DNA from 3 places in the Methylosinus sp. R-45379 genome. Region 2 is predicted to be linked to each of the others. Evidence: predicted binding sites of a transcription regulator. Region 2 holds the regulator's gene; each other region holds the start of a gene.
The links. Region 2 encodes LexA, which represses DNA repair genes until DNA is damaged. Its sites were predicted from a motif close to TGTTCNNNNTGTGTTCNG; they were not measured.
Positions count from the first base shown of each region.

Region 1: the regulator LexA is predicted to act here: its motif matches at 2,006-2,023, upstream of parE (DNA topoisomerase IV subunit B).
Region 3: the regulator LexA is predicted to act here: its motif matches at 1,044-1,061, upstream of A1351_RS11995 (ImuA family protein).

Region 1 is NZ_LUUM01000274.1:34,210-38,408, reverse strand. It holds gene A1351_RS17420 (GlxA family transcriptional regulator) at 1-334, opposite strand, end outside; gene A1351_RS17415 (DJ-1/PfpI family protein) at 435-1,103, shown strand; gene A1351_RS17410 (2OG-Fe(II) oxygenase) at 1,177-1,797, shown strand; gene parE (DNA topoisomerase IV subunit B) at 2,068-4,086, shown strand.
Region 2 is NZ_LUUM01000286.1:24,618-28,816, forward strand. It holds gene A1351_RS19800 (AsmA family protein) at 1-1,068, opposite strand, end outside; gene lexA (transcriptional repressor LexA) at 1,310-2,014, opposite strand; gene A1351_RS24925 (hypothetical protein) at 2,155-2,820, opposite strand; gene A1351_RS19810 (LLM class flavin-dependent oxidoreductase) at 3,106-4,104, opposite strand; gene A1351_RS19815 (hypothetical protein) at 4,174-4,199, opposite strand, start outside.
Region 3 is NZ_LUUM01000250.1:466-4,664, forward strand. It holds partial or broken gene A1351_RS11990 (hypothetical protein) at 1-624, opposite strand, end outside; gene A1351_RS11995 (ImuA family protein) at 1,098-1,850, shown strand; gene A1351_RS12000 (DNA polymerase Y family protein) at 1,765-3,288, shown strand; gene A1351_RS12005 (error-prone DNA polymerase) at 3,285-4,199, shown strand, end outside.

The sequences.
Region 1 (4,199 bases), on a different contig from region 2:
CTGCCGCCGCCAGCACATAGGCGCCCGAGCACACGCTCGCCACACGTCGCGCGCGCGTCGATGTTCGCGCGGCGAAAGCGAGAGTCGCTCTGTCCGTGGCGGCGGCGCGCGTGCCGAGGCCTCCGGCGATCAGCAGCGTGTCGCAACGTCGCGCCGCCGCGAAGCTCGCGGCCGCTATGGCGACGCCGGAAGAGGAGCGCACGAGGCCCGGCGCGGCGGCGATGGTCCGTATCGCATAGGCGTCGGGGACGATGCGCGCGGCAATCTCGAATGCGGCGATCGGACCCGCCGCATCGAGAATCTGAAAATCCTCGAAGATCAGCAGAGCGATGATCCGTGCGCTCATGGCCCTGTCTGGAAAAGTGGGAAAACCGTCATTTGAGACAGAGCCTAGCGGCGCTACTCTGCCTTCGTCAACAAGGGGGAGGCTCGCAATGTCGGACCAAAGCTTTCGCATCGTCTTCGCGATTTTTCCGCGTCTCACCCAGCTCGATTTCACCGGGCCTTTCGAGGTGCTGTCGCGGCTGACCGGCGCGGAGGTCGTCGTCGCCTCGCGCGAGGGCGGCGGCGTCGCTTCGGACACGGGACTCGAATTCGGCTCGACGCGCATGCTCGCCGGCGTGGAGCGCTGCGATCTCCTCTGCGTTCCCGGCGGCCCCGGCGTCGAGGCGGCGTCGGTCGATCGCGAATTTCTCGAGCAGATCGCGCGGCTCGCGGAAGGCGCGCGCTATGTGACCTCGGTCTGCAACGGCTCGCTGCTGCTCGGCGCCGCGGGCCTGCTGCGTGGCAAGCGCGCGGCCTGCCATTGGGCCTGGCGCGATCTTCTGCCATTGTTCGGTGCCGTTCCCGACGGCGCGCGCGTCGTGCGTGACGGCCGTGTCGTCACCGGCGGCGGCGTGACGGCGGGCATTGATTTCGCTTTGACGCTCGCAGCCGATATCGCTGGCGAGCAGGTCGCGCGCGCAATCCAATTGTCGATCGAATATGCGCCGGCGCCGCCTTTCGACAGCGGGCGTCCAGAGACGGCGGGCGCGGCGCTGGTCGAATTCGTATCGCCGCGTTTCGCCGAGCGAAAGGCGCGTTTCGCGGCTTTGCATGGCTGAGCGCGGCGCGGCTTTTCAAGGTGCGGCTTTCTGTGCTCTATCGAGCGCTCCTGTCGCCGCAATGGATGCGCCTATGACCGCCGCCGCCACGCCTGCGCATGTCGTCATCGACGGCTTTCTCGGCGCGGCGCGCGCAGGCGAGCTGATGCAATTCGCGCTGGAGCATGAGAGCGAATTTCACCAATCGCGTTTCTATACAGCCGAGCGCGAGGCGCGCGTCGATACGTCGGTGCGCGATTCTTCGCATCTTCTCGAGCTCGGCCCGCTGCGCGCGGCTTTCTCCGCATCTGTCGACGCCATCCTCGCGCAACTGACGCATGAGCTCGATGTCGGCTTGCCAGCCGAAACGAAAAAAGAGATGGAGATGGTGCGCTACGGCGACGGCGGCTTCTTCAAGCGCCACGCCGATGCGCCGCCGCGGCCGGATGGACACGACAGCGTGCGGGCGCTCACGCTCGTCTATTATTTTCACGCGCTGCCCAAGCGTTTCGAGGGCGGCGCGCTGCGGCTCTTTTCGCCGGACGGCTTTGCGGACATAGCGCCGGTCTATGATCGTCTCGTCGCTTTTCCGTCCGCCGCATTGCATGAGGTGCGGACGACGCGCTGCGCGAGCGCCTTTGCCGATGGGAGATTTTCGATCAATTGCTGGGTGAGGCGGGCGCGCGAAGGGCAATCCCCCTCGCCATCATGCTGAGGAGGTCGCGAAGCGACCGTCTCGAAGCACGAGGGCGATCTCCAGAAGGCGGCGCTGACGGTTTTCTCGTCCTTCGAGACGGCGGCTGCGCCGCCTCCTCAGGATGAGGAAACCTCAACCCGATTCTTCTCCAGGTCCGGCGCAGCTTTCGTTTTGGTCGGCTTGGAACAGGCAGAGCGCGAGATAGGCGGACGTCCCTATTCAAAGAAGTTCATTGTATGTTCTCGTACCCCCTCGCGCTCCCCCTCGCGAATCGCTAAAATCCCCTCCATGGCCAAATCCGATGATCTCTTCGGCGGCGCTCCGCGCAAGCCCGCCGCCGCCGCTCCCGCCGCGAAAGCGCCCAAGGCGCCGGCGGAATATGACGCCGCCTCTATCGAGGTGCTCGAGGGGCTGGAGCCGGTGCGGCGGCGGCCGGGCATGTATATCGGCGGCAAGGACGAGGCCGCCATGCATCACCTCTTCGCCGAGGTGCTGGACAATGCGATGGACGAGGCCGTCGCCGGCCACGCCAGCTTCATAGAGGTCACGCTCGAGCCGGAGGGCTGGCTCACCGTCGTGGATAATGGCCGCGGTTTTCCGATCGATCGACACCCGCGGTTTCCGGACAAGACCGGGCTCGAAGTCGCGATGACCATGCTGCACGCCGGCGGCAAATTCGATTCGGGGGCCTATCAAACCTCCGGCGGCCTGCATGGTGTCGGCGTGTCCGTAGTCAACGCCCTGTCGGAGAGGGTTGAGGTCGAGGTGGCCAGAGAGCAGCAGCTCTATCGTCAGGTCTTCTCGCGCGGCCTCGTCGCCAGCAAGTTTGAAAAGCTCGGCCGCATCGCCAATCGCCGCGGCACTAAGGTGCGCTTCAAGCCGGACGCGGAAATCTTCGGCCCGGCGACGCATTGGCGGCCGGCGCGGCTGTTCCGCATGGCGCGCTCCAAGGCCTATCTCTTCGGCGGCGTCGAGATTCGCTGGCATTGCGCTCCGGCGCTGATCGAGCCGGGCTCGGATGTGCCGGCCGAGGCCGTGCTGCGTTTCCCCGGCGGGTTGCGCGATTATCTCACGCGCGAGACCGAGGGCAAGGAGCTGGTCGCCGATCAGCCCTTCGTCGGCAAGGTGCAGCGCGAGGGCGGCCATGGCTCGCTCGAATGGGCCATCGCCTGGTTCTCCAATGAGGACGGTTTTTCCCACTCCTATTGCAACACGATTCCGACGCCGGACGGCGGCACGCATGAGGCGGGCTTTCGCCTCGCTCTGCTGCGCGGCTTGAAGGATCACGCCGAGCGCATCGGCCAGGCCAAGCGCGCCGCCAATGTGACGGCCGAGGACCTCATGGGCCAGTCGGCGGCGATGATCTCCGTCTTTATTCGCGAGCCGGAATTCCAGGGCCAGAACAAGACGCGGCTGATGAATGTCGAGGCTTCGCGCCTCGTCGAAGGGACGGTGCGCGACGCTTTCGACCATTGGCTCGCCGGCGCACCGTCGCAGGCGACCAAGCTCCTCGATTTCGCGGTGGAGCGCTCCGAGGAGCGGCTTCGCCGACGCGCCGAGAAGGAGCAGGCCAGGAAATCCCCGACGCGCAAATTGCGCCTGCCGGGCAAGCTCGCCGATTGCACCAATACGTCATCGCAAGGCTCGGAGATTTTCATCGTCGAGGGCGATTCCGCTGGCGGCTCCGCCAAGGCCGCGCGCGACCGCGCCAGCCAGGCCGTGCTGCCTCTGCGCGGCAAGATTCTCAATGTCGCCTCGGCGGGGCGCGAGAAGCTCGCCGCCAATCAGCAGCTCGCTGATCTGGTGCAGGCGCTCGGCTGTGGAATCGGCTCGCATTATCGCGACGAGGATTTGCGCTACGACAAGATCATCGTGATGACCGACGCCGATGTCGACGGCGCGCATATCGCGTCGTTGCTCATCACCTTTTTCTTTCGGCAAATGCCCAAGCTCATCGACGGCGGCCATCTCTATCTCGCCGTGCCGCCGCTCTACAAGCTGACGCAAGGCGCCAAGACCGTCTATGCGCGCGACGACGCCCATCGCGACGAGCTGGTGAAGAAAGTGCTGACCGGCAAGGGCAAGATCGAGACGAGCCGCTTCAAAGGCCTCGGCGAGATGATGCCGGCTCAGCTCAAGGAAACGACGATGGACGCCAAGAAGCGCACATTGCTCAAGGTCGTGATCGCCGGCGACGAGCGCGAGGAGACCGCCGATTGCGTCGAGCGGCTGATGGGCGCCAAGCCAGAGGCGCGTTTCGCCTTCATTCAGGAGCGCGCCGCTTTCGCCACGGAATTGGATGTGTGACGCGGGAACCGCGGGCCGGGCGGCGACGTTTACCGTTTCGTGAAATGGAGCGCATTGGCGACGAGTGATTTGGAAATGATTTTCTCGCCCGCCGGAGGCCATTGGGCTATGGT
Region 2 (4,199 bases):
GTCGCGGCTCCATTGGCCGTCGGCGCCGGAGAGCGGCGGCAGATCGGCGATCATCGGCTTCAGCGACACGAAATTGCTGGCGAGAGTCGCATGGACGATGGGCTTTTCGCCCTCGTGCCGCAGCGCGAATGTGCCCTCGAACTCATTGTCGTCGGCCGAGAGCTTCACATCGGTCAGCTGAAAATCGCGCAGGCCGACGCTGGCCTTGGCGGAGAGCTGCACATTCTCGAAGGCGCCGGGCAGCGGCGCGCTCACCTTGGCGAGGCCGAGCGCATGGCGCAGCGAGGGCGAAGAGGCGTTGAGCCGCCCCATATAGCGCGGCTTGGCGCCGATCTGGCCGAAGCCTTCCGCCTCCAGCCGCACGCTGTCCGAATCGAGCCGCACAGTGACCGGCGTCTGCTCGCCGCGCAGCAGCGCGCCGGGCTTCAGCACCCAGAGCATGGCGCGCGGCCGCTCGCCGCCCCAGGAGAAAGCGGCGTCGAGCGTCGCCGGCGAGCCGACGGTGCGCCAATCGAGCGTCGCGTCAATGTCCTGCAGCGTTTCCTCGCCGCCCGAATATTTGAGCCTTGCGACGCCGGAGACGATGGAGACGCCGCCGAGCCGGGCGCGATCGGCCTTCTCGGCCGCCGGCGTCGAGGGCCGCGCCGCCGCGGCGCGCACAGCTGCGCCGGACGTGCTCATCGGCTTGCGATCGAGATCGACCTCTATGGCGGGGCGGATGAGCTCGATATCGGCGATTTCCAAACGGCCGGCCAGCAGCGGCAGCAGCAGCACATTGCCGTGCAGCCTCTCCGCCTCGATGGTCAGCGCGGCGGTGGGATCGGCGAAGGCGATGCTGTCTATGGTGATGTGCGGGCGCGGCAGCAGCGAGAAGGTCGAGCGGCCTTTGGCGGCGATGAACAGGCCGGATGAGGCGTTGAGCTGGCCCGAAATCTCCTCGAGCAGCGCATTGGTCGAGAAGGTCCAAGGCGCGAGCGCCGCGCCGAGCGCCACTGCGGCGACGGCGCCGAGAGCGATCAGCCAGCGGCGCGAGAGGCGCGGGAAAGGCAGGCGGCGGCTTTGGCCCAAGGGCTTCGATCCTTCGATTTCGCGCATCGGGCCGGTCGAGTGCGACATTCCATCGTCCATGAAAAAAAGGCGGGGCGGCCACGGGCCGCTGGCGACACAGCGCGCGCCCTCGGCGAGGGCGCGAGACGAGAGCAACATGCCTTTATCGCTCTGCCGCTACGCGAAAAGGCCCGCGCGCCAAAAGCGCGCGAGGCCGGACCATGGCGGCAAAGGGCGGCGAGATCGTGGCGGCGCGAGGCCCTCAGTATTTGCGCAGAAGGCTGACCAGACGGCCTTGGATGCGGACGCGATCAGGCCCGAAAATGCGCGTCTCATAGGCCGGATTGGCGGCCTCGAGCGCTATTGACGCGCCGCGCTTGCGCAGGCGCTTCAATGTCGCCTCCTCGTCGTCGATGAGGGCGACGACGATATCGCCGGTGTCGGCGCTGTCCTGCTTCTTCACCACGACGACGTCGCCGTCGAGAATGCCGGCCTCGATCATCGAATCGCCGCGCACCTCGAGCGCGAAATGCTCGCCGCCGCCGAGCATATCCGGCGGCAGGCTGATGGTGTGGCTGCGATTCTGCAGCGCGGAAATGGGCGTGCCGGCGGCGATGCGGCCCATGACCGGGATCGCCACCTGCTGATCGGACTCGGGCTCGCCGGCCGGGACGGGGCGCACGCGGCCGAGCGCGCCCTCTATGACCGAGGGCGAGAATTTGCCGCCGCGCGCGGCGACGCGGGGCGTCGCCGATTCGGGCAGGCGCAACACCTCGAGCGCGCGGGCGCGATTGGGCAGACGGCGAATGAAGCCGCGCTCCTCGAGCGCGAGAATGAGCCTGTGAATGCCGGATTTGGAGCGCAGATCGAGCGCGTCCTTCATCTCGTCGAAGGAGGGCGGCACGCCAGTCTCCTTCAGGCGCTCATGGATGAAGCGCAGCAGATCGCTCTGTTTCTTGGTCAGCATGGAAGCCCCCCGGCGCCGCCCGCCCGCGTCGCGCCACGTCCGAACCTAGCCATGATGGCGCGGGTTCATAAACAAATCATGAACGGGAGGATAGGCGTTCTCGGTGCGTTCCGCAAGGGAGACTCTTCGGCGGTCCTTGGTCAGGGAGCATGAATGCATTTCCAGTCAGAAACATCGTGATCCAAATCTATTCGGGCTCGCTGAGAACGCCATTCAAGCGATTTATCCCGACTGTTAATGACAAACCACTGCCCTCGGTCATTAACATTGTCCCGTCCCGAAGAACGGAATGGCCCCGCAATCACCCCGTTTTCATACCCCTTTGAGATGACGCTAAACTTGTCGGTATCACAAAACCAATCAGGCCAACCCAATTGCACGCCTCCAGGCACACGCTTGTTAATTTCATGCCAGTATTTTGCTACCCCTCCGCGAGGAGAAACTTTGTTTGGCGGGACCCCTAGTTGTTGTCTCACATACGCCTCATCGAACCACTCTTTCTCGACTACAACTTCTGCTGGCGGGAACATAAAAGCCTCGTTTGTTGATAACAATACATAAAGATCAGATCGTGAGCTAAAAAATAAAATAGTAGCCCCACTGTCAAAATGGGTCTGCGACGCCACATCACTCTTCTGAACAGCCCAATGCTCAACCGATAATTTTCCCCCAAACTCTTTAGCCGTGTCAAAAACTTCTCGGTCAATATTCGATAAGAAAAACCTATCTTTATTTAGCTGAAAAATGCCAAGAATTATTGCGGAAAAGACGGCGCCAGCCACGAACCATATCAGACGCCCCTTCATGTCATTTCGAGCAAGAAAAACTAGATACCCGGATGCCACGGCAGCGGCTAGGAGAACGACGGTCGCCGCGATAGGCAACCCTTCCCAGTAGGCGGAAACGAGGGCCGGCAACGAGGTTGCAAAGGGCCAAATTTGCGAACCGGCATTTATTATAACATCAACTATCCGTTGATGTGACGCCGTTGCGGGCTCAGATTCTCTAGTTTCCATTCGCTAAGAATAGCAGAGTTCTTGCTTGATTCGAAGAGTCGCTCACACAGGCTACGATCCTACGGTTCCGCCCCTCTACTGCGCCGCCGCCGCCTCCACCCCCAGCATCGGCCGCACATGCCGCGCGAAATCCTCTAGCGAGCGCAAGTTCTTCTCCGGATCCCGCGAGATCGGCTTCAGCAATATCGCCCGCGCGTCGGTCTCCTCGCGATAGGCGGCGATCTTCTCCGCCACTTCGTCGAAATCGCCGATCAGCGAGCGTTGCAGCAGTCCCTCCTCGGTCAGCGAGGCCGGCGCCGCGCCGTCCTGGCGGGCGAAATTGCCGCGCATGCGCTCGGCGAAGCGGGAGAGGAAGGGAACAGCCTCGGCCAGCGCCTGCTCGCGGCGCGGCGCAGCGAAATAAAAGCGCGCCATGGTGAAGCGCGGATCGCCCTCCGGCCCCGCGGCCTCGCGATAAATGCGCAAGGTCTCCTTGATCTGCTCTATGGGGAAAGGCGGGCCGGCCATCACGCCATGGCCATTGCGCGCGGCGTAGCGAATCGCCCCCGGCGTGGTGGTGGCGAGATAGGTGGGGATGGGCTTTTGCAGCGGGCGCGGCGTGAGGCTGAGGCCATTGGCCTCGTAATGCGCGCCGGTGAAAGTCACCTTGTCCTCATAGAGCAGGCGGTTGACGAGGCCGAGCGCCTCCAGAGTCATCTCCCGCGTCGAATCCTTGCCGGCGCCGAAATGGCGATTCTGCAATTCGAAAGGTCCGCCGCGCGCCACGCCAAAATCGAACCGGCCCTTGGAGAGAAGGTCGATGGTGGCGACATCCTCCGCCACCTGAATCGGGTTGCGGAAGGCGAGCAGCACCGCCGCCGAGCCGAGCCGTATCGTGGTCGTCACGCCCGCGAGATAGGAGAGAAGCGTGAGAATGGAGGGACAGGCGGCGTCCGGCTCGAAATGATGCTCGGCGACCCAGGCCTCCTCGAAGCCGAGCGCCTCGGCGTGGCGCACCAGGCGCGTCTGCGTCTCGAAGCAGCGCGCGAAATCCTGCTGCGGGTTTTCGTAAGTGGAGAAGACGCCGAACCGCATGGCGAGGGCCTCGAGATGCGCGCCGCCGCTCCCATGCGCGCCTTGGCTATATACGGCAGTTACATATTGTCATACAGAATATGGACGCAAAAGCC
Region 3 (4,199 bases), on a different contig from region 2:
GCGATCTCGTGCCATGCCGACGGCGGCGGCGGTGAGGTCGTTCTGCGCCTCGAACGGAACGCCAGCGCGAACGAATTCCCGCACGCTCTCGACTGGGTCGGCTTCCGTCATCAGCTGGAATCGTGAGATTATCAGGCTGCAAACGGCGTCGCCAGCTTTCAGGAAACCCGCGACGTAGGGCGCGCACCCCACGTCGGGCTTCTTCGGATCGACCAATTTTTTGATTTTCGCGAGCGCCGCAGCGACGGCCTCTTTGGCCGTCGCTGCGTGGAGCTGGCCAACTAGCGCGCCCGTCTTCACCGGGGTGACGTACAGGCGGAAGTCGGTGGTGTTCGGGTCGATCGTCCCGTCGGCGCACAGGTGCGCCCAATTGGCGAACGATTTCCAGAGGTCCTCCGCCCGGTCCGCCGCGGGATTGCCGGTTAGGGCGCTCTTAGACTGCTCGAGCAGCAAAGTCCCATCCGCGCGGTGAACACCGACGTCGTCGATATATTCAAGCGAGACGGTATCGCCGTCGGGGACCTTCAGCAGGTGGTGGCACAGGCGCAGCTGTTGGAGCGAGTACCCGAGGTACTGCCCCGCCGCCGTCGCCTTCACGGGCTTCTCAATATCGAGAAGACTCATCGATTGCCTTTGCCGCGAGGCGATTGCTTTGGGTGATTCGCCCCAATTTCGACTTTAATTATTAACCATCCAGAGTTGAACGGACGAATCACCAGCTCGCGCGCGCCTGCCGGGCCGCCCAACCGGGGGCAGACGCGGCGGCGACCGAACACTCGGCGGCACATTCCTCAGCAAACGCCGGTTCCCGCGACCAAGAGCACCTGCGTCGGAACAGGCCGTTAGTTCGGCTTAGCGCACCCGCGATAGACTAGCGGGTTGTGTAAAGCGACACTACCGGTCGTTGGGCCGGCGGACGGTATTGGCCACCATACCTTTTCCATGCAGGAAGGCATTCTTCATGGGCGTTAACCTTGTTAGCGCGGCCTTCTGCGCACAGAGATATCCGCAACCCCGTCCTCTTGACTCCCGACCTCGAAGGGGAGAACATTTAGGGAACATGACATTGAGCCCACACCCAGCGGTCGAGAAGGCGCTTGCGGCACCAGCCCGCCATAGAGTCGTTGCGCGCGCAGATCGAGAAGATCGAAGGCCGTGCCCGGCGCGTCAAATCGGTCCTTCCGTTCGGGATCGCCGACATCGACGCGCGTCTTCCGGGCGGCGGTCTCCCCCTCGGCGCGCTCCATGAGATCGCTGGCGGCGGCAACGGCGCCGTGGACGGCGCGGCCGCAGCGCTGTTCGCCGCCGGGATCGCGACACGCACGAAAGGCAAGGTTCTCTGGGTCATCACGCGATCCGACCTCTTCGCCCCGGCGCTGGCGCAAGCGGGCTTGGCGCCCGATCGCGTGATCTATGTCGAGGCCGGCAACGACAAGACCGTGCTCGCATGTGTCGAGGAAGGCTTGCGGCACGGCGGTCTCGGCGCGGTCGTCGGAGAAGTCGCGCGTCTCGACATGACCGCGTCCCGGCGTCTCCAGCTCTGCGCCGAGGGAAGCGGCTCGATCGGTCTCGCATTGCGGCGCTGGCGCCGGCAATCCGAAGCCGTCGACTTCGGTCAGCCGACTGCCGCGGCGACCCGATGGCGCGTCTCGGTCATGCCCTCGGCGGCTCTGCCGGTCCCCGGCGTCGGCCGCCACCGTTGGCTCCTGGAGCTGATCCGCGTCCGCGCCGGTGAAAGCGCGGATTTCGAGGTGGAGGCGTGTGATGGTTCGGGTCGTCTCGCTGTTCCTGCCGAGCTGGCCCACAGACCGGCTTCGACGACAGGCCGGCGACGCGGCGCCGCCGGCTGAGACGCCGCTCGTCCTGATTGGCCACGATGGGAGGAGGCAAGTGGTGTGGGCTGCCGACGCGGCCGCCGTCGCCGCCGGCGCGCGCGTCGGAATGTCGGCCGCCAAGGCGCGGATTCTCGTGCAGGGCCTCGTCGTTCGAGATCACGACCCCGCGGCCGACGCCCAGGGCCTCGACCGTCTCGCGCTGTGGGCGCTCCGACGCTACGCGCCGATCGTCGCAGCCGATCCCCCGGACGGCTTGGTGATCGACTCCACCGGCGCCGATCATCTTCACGGCGGCGAAGAGACCATGCTCGCCGGCCTGATCGACAGGCTTTCATCGTCCGGCGTGCGCGCGCGTGCGGCGATCGCCGACAGCTGGGGTGCGGCGCACGCCTTGGCTCGCTACACTGCGCGGCCCGTGCTGATCGCGCCGCTCGGCCATGGCGGTTCCGTGCTGACGGGCCTTCCGCTCGCCGCGCTTCGCCTGCCTGCCGACATGGTCGCGGCGCTCCATGTTCTCGGCTTCGCGCGGATCGGCGATCTCCTCGCGCAACCGCGCGCGCCACTTACTCTGCGCTTCGGGCCGCAGCTCGGCCGCCGCATCGATCAGGCCCTGGGGATTCTCAGCGAGCCAATCGAGCCGATCCGACCCGACGAGCTGATCGAGGTGAAGCGCAATTTCGCGGAGCCCATCGGCGCGGCCGAGACCATCGCTCGCCATATCGGCGAGCTGGTCGTCCAGCTCTGCGCCGGACTGGAGGCCGAGGGACTGGGGGCCAAGCGCCTCGATCTCATTTGTCACCGGGTCGACGATCGCCTGCAGGCGGTCCGTGTCGGGGTCGCCATGCCGGTGCGCGACGTGAAGCGCCTCACGCGGCTGCTGACCGACAAGATCGACACGATCGAGCCCGGCTTCGGCATCGAAACCCTCAGCCTCGCCGCGACACTGGCCGAGCCGCTCGCGGAAAAGCAGACCCTGACCGCGATGGTCGATGACGGAGCGCCGGACGTGTCCGATCTCGTCGACACCCTCGTCAACCGCGTCGGCGAGCGTAGCCTCTACCGAGCTGCGCCGGTCGCCACCGAGACGCCCGAGCGCTCGGTGCGCCGAATTCCGCCCATGGCGCCGGACACCGGCGAGACATGGCAGGGGCGCTGGCCTCGGCCATCGCGGCTGTTGCCGTCGCCCGAGCCGATCGAGACAATGGCCGCGCTGCCGGATCATCCGCCGGTCGCCTTCACCTGGCGCGGCGTCCGGCGGCGCGTCCGCCGGGCCGACGGACCCGAGCGCATCCGCGGCGAATGGTGGCGGCGCGATGCCGAGCTGACCGCCGTGCGTGACTATTTCCGCGTCGAGGATGACGCCGGCGAACGCTATTGGATCTTCCGCTCTGGAGATGGAGAGAATCCAAACAGCGGCTCGCAGCGCTGGTTCCTTCACGGAGTGTTCGGATGAGCGGCCCATTCCGCTACGCCGAGCTGCAGGTCACGTCGCATTTTTCGTTTCTGCGCGGCGCGTCATCCTGCGATGAGCTTTTCGCCCAGGCGGCGCTTCAGGGCGTCGAAGCGGTCGCCGTGGTCGACCGCAACTCGCTGGCCGGCGTCGTACGCGCATTCGAGGCCGCCAAGGCGACCGGCGTGCGCCTGATCGTCGGCTGTCGCCTCGATCTCATGGACGGCATGTCGGTGCTGGTCTATCCGACCGACCGCGCCGCCTATGGCCGGCTCTGCCGACTGCTGTCGCTCGGCAAGAAGCGCGGCGGCAAGGCGAAATGCATCCTCGAATGGGCCGATCTCGTCGCCTACGGCGATGGCCTGATCGGCGTCCTCGTTCCCGACGAGGCCGATGAGACCTGCGGCCTGCGATTGCGCCGGCTGCGCGACGCCTTCGGCGACCGCGCCTATCTCGCACTGACGCTTCGTCGACGCCCCAATGACCAGCTTCGGATCCACGAGCTGTCGACCATGGCCACGCGGATGCGCGTGCCGAGCGTCGTCACCAATGACGTGCTCTATCACGCGCCCGACCGGCGCATGCTGCAGGACGTTGTGACCTGCATCCGGCACGGCGTCACCATCGACGAGCTCGGCGATCGGCGCGAGCACGGCGACCGCTACATGAAGCCGCCCGAGGAAATGCGCCGGCTGTTCCCGCGCAATCCCGAGGCGGTCGCGCGCACGATCGAGATCGCCGCGCGTTGCCGCTTCGACCTCGCGGAGCTTTCCTACCAATATCCGGAGGAGCGCGACGATCCGACGCTCACCCCGCAGGAGACGCTGGAAAAGCTTGTCCGGGAAGGCGCGGAAACGCGCTATCCCGAAGGCGTGCCGGAGAGCGTCCGGGCGTCCCTGCGGCACGAGCTGGGC